Gimesia maris: one gene and its partner. Each later gene encodes a partner of the first gene's protein in a complex. Links are inferred from orthologs where the notes say so. Each region holds a gene or a part of one and is shown in the gene's direction. Other genes may lie near its edges.

Region 1 (4,811 bases):
TGGTGTCGAACAGCTGACTGTCAGTAAATATGAAGTGGATGAACCCGATCAGCGTAAACTGGTTTCGAAAAATATTGCTGTCGTGATTCGTACCGCGGTGGATATGGGAGCCAGCTATCCCGATATTGCACAAATGATTTTGCAGGCACATCAGCAGGGCAATATCGAAGGTCAGGTCGAAATCGATGCCTTACCTGAAGGCGGACGCATGTATTACCGCCCGGTTCACGACGATTCTCTACTGGCTCTGAAGTCGGGTGATCTGAAATCGTCCAAACCGAAACCGAAGAAGGGTTCGCGGGTCGGTAATCAGAATATGGTTCCCAACATCTTCACAACAGGTGCGCCCAGTACCAGTGCATCCCGGAGATCGAAAGAAGAGAGTGAAGAACCTGAAATAGAATCAGCGAGTGAGTCAGGCGATAAAGGTAAAGCGACCCTGATTGATTCACGAAAACCCAAATCTACGGATGAAGATGATAAGTTCGTGAAACAGAATACCTTCCAGAGCTGGTTCCGATATTTTTACAAATAAAAGCAAGCGGTTAATTTGATTGATTCTGAATTGTGTATCGCCACTGCAAGTCAGGCAACTGTTGTTAGTTTTCCCGTGTAAGGTTTTGTGATGCTGAAATCATTGGAACTGTTCGGCTTTAAGAGTTTTGCCGACCGGACCATCTTTGAATTTTCGGATGGCATCACTTGCGTGGTCGGACCCAACGGAAGTGGCAAGAGCAACGTCGTGGATGGAATCAAGTGGGTTCTGGGTGACCAGAGCCCCAAGAGCCTTCGCGGCAAAGACATGACAGACGTGATCTTCAACGGTTCCGCGGGCCGCAAAGCCAACGCGTATGCCGAAGCGACGTTGACCTTCAATAATCGGCAGGGCTTCCTGGATATTGATGCCGACGAAGTTCAAATCGGGCGTCGACTCTGGAAAAATGGTGATTCGGAATACCTGCTCAATCGCAACCCGGTCCGTCTGAAAGATATTCGCGACCTGTTTATGGGCACGGGAGCCGCGACGTCGGCTTACAGCATTATCGAACAGGGCCGCGTCGATCAGATCCTGCAGGCTAACGCCGCCACCCGGCGTGTCGTGTTTGAAGAAGCCGCTGGAATCAGCCGCTATAAATCGCGGAAAGTCGATGCGGAACGCAAACTCGAACGGGTCGGCCAGAACATTCAGCGGTTAACCGACATCGTCGATGAAGTCGAAGCGCAATTGAATTCCACGCGCAGCCAGGCCTCCAAGGCGGCCAAGTACCGTGAAGTTTCTTCCGAGTTGCGTAAACTGTGGATGGGCATGGCCGCTGATGACTGGCGGCATCTGACTTCACAGCAGTCGTCTTTGAAGGCCAGGATCGGCCAGTATCAACAGCGCATCGAAGAGTTGAATGCCGACTACCAGACTTACGAAGAAAAGCTGGCTGCCATCGATGCGGAAGTTTCTGAGTTTGATGACCAGTTACGAGCCGTCGAGAAAAAACTCTCTTCACATCGCGAAGGGATTGCGGGAAATCAGACCGCGATCGAACATCAGCTGGAACGGAAGCAGGAATTCGAAACAGAAATTATCCGGTTACGAAAACAGCGCATTCTGATGGCCAGACGCACGTCAGAAATTCAAAAAGACCTGGAAGCGGTGACTCAGGAAAAACTCAAATCCGAATCCGGTTTTCAGGAACAGCGCCAGAAACTGGAAGAGACGCGTGCCAGAATTACTGCAGTCACTGCTGAAGTTGATGCCGCCAGCGAGCAGATTCAACGGAAGCAGCAGCAGGTACATGAGCTGAACAAGACTTCGCTGACGCTGGATAACCGCGTGTTCTCAATGCGGACGCAGCTGGAAACCTATAGCAGTTCCATTGAGAAGGCAACCGAAAAACGACTGCAGCTCGAGGCGAAAGTCAACGATGCGCAGGCGGTCGTCGAAGCCTGTGAAGCACGTTTTCGTTCCGCCGGCGAACGGGTCGCAGAATTTGCCCAAAACCTGTCTGACGTCGATGAAAAGCAACAGACACTCCTCAGTGAGCAGGATCAGAAAACACAACAGCTGTCCGAATTGCGGGAAAGACGTAGCGCCTACCAGGCACGCAAGAGTGTTCTGGAAGATCTGGAGCGGCGACAGGAAGGAATCAGTATCGGGGTCAAGGAGATCCTGAACCGCGCGCAGACGTCGCAATATTCGCCTTGGAATACCATCATCGGTAGTGTCGCAGACCTGCTTGACGTGGATCTGGAACAGGCGGCGTTGCTGGAAGTGGCGTTAGGTATTCGCTCTCAGTTGCTGGTGATCAGCGAATTTGAACCACTCTATGAATTTCTGAAAGAGGGGAAATATTCGATCTCTGGCCGGGTGGGGTTCATTACTCGACCGACTTCACAGACAGAACTGCCAGCGACAATCCAGGGGTTCACACTGGAAGGTCAGGCCGCTGATCCGGCTGAATTTTCAACGGAGCAGCAGGCGGAACTTCTGGATCTCTCTGCGGAACGCGGCGTTATTTATCGTGCCGATCAACTGGTGAAACCGACTCCGGAAAATCAGTTGCTGGCAAAAATGCTGCTGGCGGATACCTGGATTGTGGATTCGCTGGAGACAGCCGTGAATCTGTCTAAGGGAGTCGGCAAAAAATGTCGCTTTGTCACCCTGCAGGGAGAACTGGTTGAAGAAAACCAGTCGATCTTCGTCGGTGCCATCGGCGGTGAATCTGCCATCTTCACCCGCCGCAGCGAGTTGCGAAAACTCAAAAACGATCTGATTCGCATTGATCGGACATTGAACGACAACGAAACTGCTCTGGAAAAACTGGATGCGCTGCTGGCCACCGTGGATGATGAACGGAGTGCCTGTCAAAGACAGATGCAGGAGGCTTCCGAGGCGCTTTCCATTGAAAAAGCGGCGAAGGTTGCAGCCGAGCAGAAGCGGGAACAGTGGAATGAAGAATGGTCGACCGTCAAAAGTGATCTGGTCGATCTGGAACGTCATGCGCAAAAACTGCAGGCCGAAATTGAAACCGTATTAACAGAAAAGCAGGAAACAGAAGACAGTCTGCAGTCGTTGAACGCGCTGATTCAGGAGGATGAGTCCGCCCTGCTGAATAAACAGTGTGAAGTTCAGGAACTCAAAGAGCAGCAGAATGCCCGTAAACTGGAACTGGCAACACATGAAGAACGACTGGCGGGACTGAATCAGCGTTGCGACCGGCTGAAGCTGGAATTTGAACAGCGTCAGCAGCAACAGGAAGAATCCAATCGTCGTTATGAACTGTCGCTGGAAAAAAATTCCCAGATTAAGCTGCATATCCTTAACACGCGTGCCTTGCTGGATGAACAGTATTTAATGCAGGAAGGCCTGCTCGCATCGGCTGCCAGTGTGTCAGCAATCCGCGATGAGAAGCGGCAGCTCAAGAAGCAGTTCAGCTCTGAAGAGGCGGCACTGCGTAAAGAGCGTCGCGAATTGAGCGAACAGAAGCACGAAGAAGAATTCAAAACCCGTGATATCGATCATCAGATCAGTACTCTGGCGGAGCGGATCGAAGAGGAATACCAGGTCACGCTGGAGGAAATTGTTTCTTCGGGCGAATCTGTTCTCAAGCAGCATCTGGAAGAACAGGCGCAGTACGAATCAGAAACCGATACGGAATCCGTTTCAGAAGAGGAGTCCGCTTCTGCAGAAGAAACAACGCAAGATGTAGAGCTGTCAGACTCCGCCGCTGAGCAGGATGAAGTTCCTTCAGAAGAAGTAGCCGAGTCGGAACGCGTGGAAATCGAACTGGTGGAAGAAGAAGCTGCCACTGCGGAAGCCGGTTTTAATGTAGAGCTGTATCTGGAAATTCGCCCGGAAATTGAAGCACAGGTCAATCGCCTGAGGCGGAAAATCAAGATGATGGGTAGCGTCAACTCAGACAGCCTGAATGATCTGGACGAGCTGGAATGTCGTTTCGAGTATATGAAATCGCAGCTGGATGACCTGAACGAGGCCAAGTCGTCTCTGGAAGAAATCATTCGTCGTATTAATGCCGAGAGCCGGCGGCTGTTTCATGATACGTTTGAAGTTATTCGTGGACACTTTCAGGAAATCTTCCGTAAGCTGTTCGGCGGCGGTGAAGCGGACATCATTCTGGAAGATCCGGATGACGTGCTGGAATGTGGTATTGAAATCGTGGCCCGGCCCCCTGGAAAAGAACTCCGCGGACTGACTTTATTAAGTGGTGGTGAAAAAACCCTGACCGCTGTGGCACTGCTGATGTCCATTTTCCGCAGCCGTCCCAGTCCGTTTTGTATTCTGGACGAAGTGGATGCGGCGCTGGATGAAGCCAACGTGGAACGCTATGCCGGCCTGATCGACGATTTCAAGGAAACTACGCAGTTCATTATGATCACACATAATAAACGATCCATGACTGTTGGAAACGTTTTATATGGCGTTACAATGGAACAGTCAGGGGTCTCCAAACGGATGTCCGTCCGCTTCGACGACATCAGTGAAGACGGGAACTTCAAGCAGTCGGCGACTGCCGAAGATGCCTCCGAGGCTGCCTGATCGTTGCGGCTGTGTCTGCACTGATTCGCTGTTTGCCAGGATTCCAGAGAGGTTCCGATGTCTGACTTGACCCATTTTGATGAAGAAGGCGCCAGCCGCATGGTTGATGTGGGGAACAAAGCGGTGACCGCCCGCATCGCTGTCGCCGAATCCCTGGTGACCATGTTGCCTCACACACAAAAACTGATTCTGGATCGCCAGATTTCCAAAGGCGACGTTCTGGAAATCGCCCGTATCGCAGGCATCATGGCGACGAAAAAAA
Region 2 (3,302 bases), 2.1 Mb from region 1 along the record:
CTTCGAATGCGAATCTCTACGCAAGTCGCTTCCTTCCATCCGCTGAATCTGGGGAATTCCCGTTATACCCCAATTGTTTTTTGACCGCACAGGAAGTGCACTGAAGTGAAGGATGGATTCGATGTCTAAAAAACCCTTGATTGGAATTACTGGAGACTTTCGCCCCGAGCAAAAAGAGTCTCAGGCTTTAAGCTGGTTCTTTACCGGATACTATGATTCTGTAACAGACGCCGGTGGTATTCCCGTGATGATGCCTCCCCTGGCTGATGACGATGACCTGAAACAATTTCTGGAACAACTGGATGGCCTGATTCTTTCCGGTTGTGCGTTAGACCTGGATCCGATCCGTCTGGGATTTGAAAAACACCCTGCTTCCCGCGCCATGCCTTTACGCCGCGAAGACTTTGATCGTCGTGTCTGTACAATGGCAATGGAAATGAAAATGCCCCTGCTGGCGATTGGTTCGGGAATGCAGCTGATGAATGTCATCAGTGGCGGCACACTGCATCAGCATGTGACCGAAGATGTTCCTGGTGCCATGTATCATCGTGATGGTGTGGAAGCCAACCTGCGTCATATTATCAATATCGGACCCGGTACCCGCGTTGACAAAATGTACGGTCCAGGTGAAATTCGTGTGAACAGTCAGCATCATATGGCTGTGAAATATGTTTCAAAAATGTTTGTTGTTTCGGCAACTGCTCCGGATGGTGTGATTGAAGCCATCGAAGTTCCCGATGAAGACTGGTTCTGCGTCGGCGTGCAATGGCATCCCCAGAATCATTCCGCTTCCGCTCTGGATATGCAGGTCTTCGAAAACTTTCTGTCTGCCTGTGAAGAACCCGAACCACAAATTCTGCAAATGCCTGTCCGCAAAGCTGCGTAACCCACAGCTGGATCACCGGCGGTGTTCCTGGTTTTTGAGGGTAACCGGGAGTCGCTTCTGCTTTGTGTCCTTGTAATACGAGGAACTCGAAATCGGCAAGTCATTACGGCTTGCCGATTTTTTTCTTTAACGGCCAGGTAATCGGAAAATTTGAACTTGTACCGGTTAATCTGACGATAACGATAGTATCAACCTCCAAAAGAGCGGGAACTGACGACGAATTTGATTCGATCCCGTTTCGAGAATATTCTGTAACCCGCAATGAGAAAACGATTTAATGCTCTTCTAGCGTTCGTTTTCCACGACTGAGCCCGAAAAAATCTTATGACGACTGCCCAATATAAGGTCGACCTCAATCTATACAGTGGTCCATTGGATCTGCTGTTATACCTGATTCGGCGGAATGAACTGGACATTCTCGACCTGCCTGTCGCCTCCATTACGGCTTCTTTCAATGACTTTCTGGATGTACTGGAACTGATTGATCTGGATCTGGTGGGTGATTTTATCCTGATGGCCAGTACATTGGCCGAAATTAAAAGTCGAATGGTTCTACCGCGTGCGGAAGAAGAAGAAATCGCGGAAGTCATAGATGATCCGCGCAGTGATCTGATTCAACAGCTGCTGGAATATAAAAAATTCAAAGACGCGGCCAATGCACTTGAAGAACATGCTGCGGAATGGCAGGAGCACTATCCCCGACTTTCTGATGAGCGTCCCAAGTCGGGTAAAGATCCTTCAGAAGACCTGATTAAAGAGGTCGAATTATGGGACCTGGTCAGTGCCCTGGCACGTGTTGTCAAACGTAAGGAAGTGGAAGAGCATTCCAGTATTACGTATGACGATACTCCCATTTCTACCTATGTGGAACGAATTGGTTCTCGTGTTCGTGTCGAGCAGCGCGTTACTTTCAGTAGCTTCTTTGAAGGTGAAAAAGTTCGCAGTCGGATTATTGGTATCTTTCTGGCGATTCTGGAATTGTTACGCCATCACCACTTCCGGGCAGATCAGCCTGTCGAGCATGGAGAAATCTGGGTGATGCCTCCCCTGGAAGATACAGCGGAAGCAATCGAATCTTCCCCGGATCAACAGGCGACTGAGGAACAAGCAGACGTTACTGAATCTGTTCCTGAAGCTCAAATACAGGCGGAATCACCTGTCGAAGACGAATCGGAGCCGGAAGTGTAATCCGTTTTCCAGGTGTCCTTTTGTCAGAGTCTCCCTTCTTTCACTGGAGTACCCTCAGACCCTTTCTTAATGGTACGCCGACGTTCTACAATACTACAGACTGAGAGTCTATTTTTCGTCTGAGTGCCCTGTCGTTTTTTACTGCAGGGGCTGAACCTAGAGACTGAGAGCGAGCATGTCTGTGTTTCAACTGAAGAGTGAATTCCAACCCTCGGGCGATCAACCGGCAGCCATCGCAGGACTGGTTAATGGAATCAAGGCGGGTAAATCGGATCAGGTTCTGCTGGGGGTGACTGGCTCTGGTAAAACCTTTACCATGGCGAATGTCATTGCCGAACTGGGCCGCCCTGCCCTGGTCCTCTCGCATAATAAAACGCTGGCTGCACAGCTTTATTCCGAGTTCAAGGAATTCTTTCCCGAAAATGCCGTCAGCTATTTCGTCAGCTATTACGATTATTACCAGCCGGAAGCCTACATTCCGCAGCGTGATATTTACATTGAAAAGGATGCATCCATCAATGATGAGATTGATCGTCTGCGGTTACTGGCGACCAGTGCCCTGGTCAGCCGTCGCGATGTGATTGTGGTCGCGAGCGTGAGCTGCATCTACGGTCTGGGGTCTCCCAAAGACTATCTGGAGATGATGATTCCTCTGCGGGTAGGGGAAGAAATCGATCGCGATGAAATGCTGCGAAAGTTGATTGATATTCAGTATGACCGAAATAACGTTGAATTAGCACGGGCCAAATTCCGGGTACGTGGGGACGTCGTGGAATGCTGGCCCGCGTATGAAGAGTTTGCCTTCCGAATCGAGTTCTGGGGGGATGAAATTGAGAACCTGGCGATCATCGATCCGCTTACCGGCGAAGTGCTGCGTACTGTCAAAGAAGCCTATATTTATCCGGCTAAGCACTTTGTTCTGCCCCAGGAACGGATTGAGTCAGCAATTCAGGAGATTCAGACGGAGTTGGATGAACGCATCCAGGTCCTGCAGAGCGAAGGGAAACTGCTGGAGTCGCAGCGATTGAGTGCGCGAACCCGCTATGACATGGAGTTGCTGGAAGAAGTCGGTTTTTGTCCGGGTATCGAGAATTACAGTCGAGCGCTGGCGGGCAGAAAGCCAGGCTCTCCTCCTGATACACTGCTGGACTTCTTTCCGGAAGACTACCTGTTATTTGTGGATGAATCCCACGTGACCTGTTCTCAGGTGCGGGCAATGTATGCCGGC

The links.
Region 2: the proteins of smc (region 1) and GmarT_RS11750 are in contact, whole or in part, in a crystal structure (PDB 3ZGX), measured with the Bacillus subtilis proteins. The link is inferred for Gimesia maris from one-to-one orthologs.

What each region holds. Positions count from the first base shown.
Region 1 is NZ_CP042910.1:1,003,796-1,008,606, forward strand. Bases 254-4,749 are described here. They hold smc (chromosome segregation protein SMC), read left to right. Parts: upstream 254-625; coding sequence 626-4,549; downstream 4,550-4,749. Other genes in these bases: GmarT_RS03750 (flagellar basal body P-ring protein FlgI), read left to right, coding at 254-535; moaC (cyclic pyranopterin monophosphate synthase MoaC), read left to right, coding at 4,607-4,749. In the rest of the region: more of GmarT_RS03750, read left to right, coding at 1-253; more of moaC, read left to right, coding at 4,750-4,811. UniProt on the Bacillus subtilis protein: Required for chromosome condensation and partitioning.
Region 2 is NZ_CP042910.1:3,152,592-3,155,893, forward strand. The notes cover bases 156-3,142. They hold GmarT_RS11750 (segregation and condensation protein A), read left to right. Parts: upstream 156-1,210; coding sequence 1,211-2,074; downstream 2,075-3,142. Other genes in these bases: GmarT_RS11745 (gamma-glutamyl-gamma-aminobutyrate hydrolase family protein), read left to right, coding at 156-886; uvrB (excinuclease ABC subunit UvrB), read left to right, coding at 2,250-3,142. Also shown: more of GmarT_RS11745, read left to right, coding at 122-155; more of uvrB, read left to right, coding at 3,143-3,302. UniProt on the Bacillus subtilis protein: Participates in chromosomal partition during cell division. May act via the formation of a condensin-like complex containing Smc and ScpB that pull DNA away from mid-cell into both cell halves.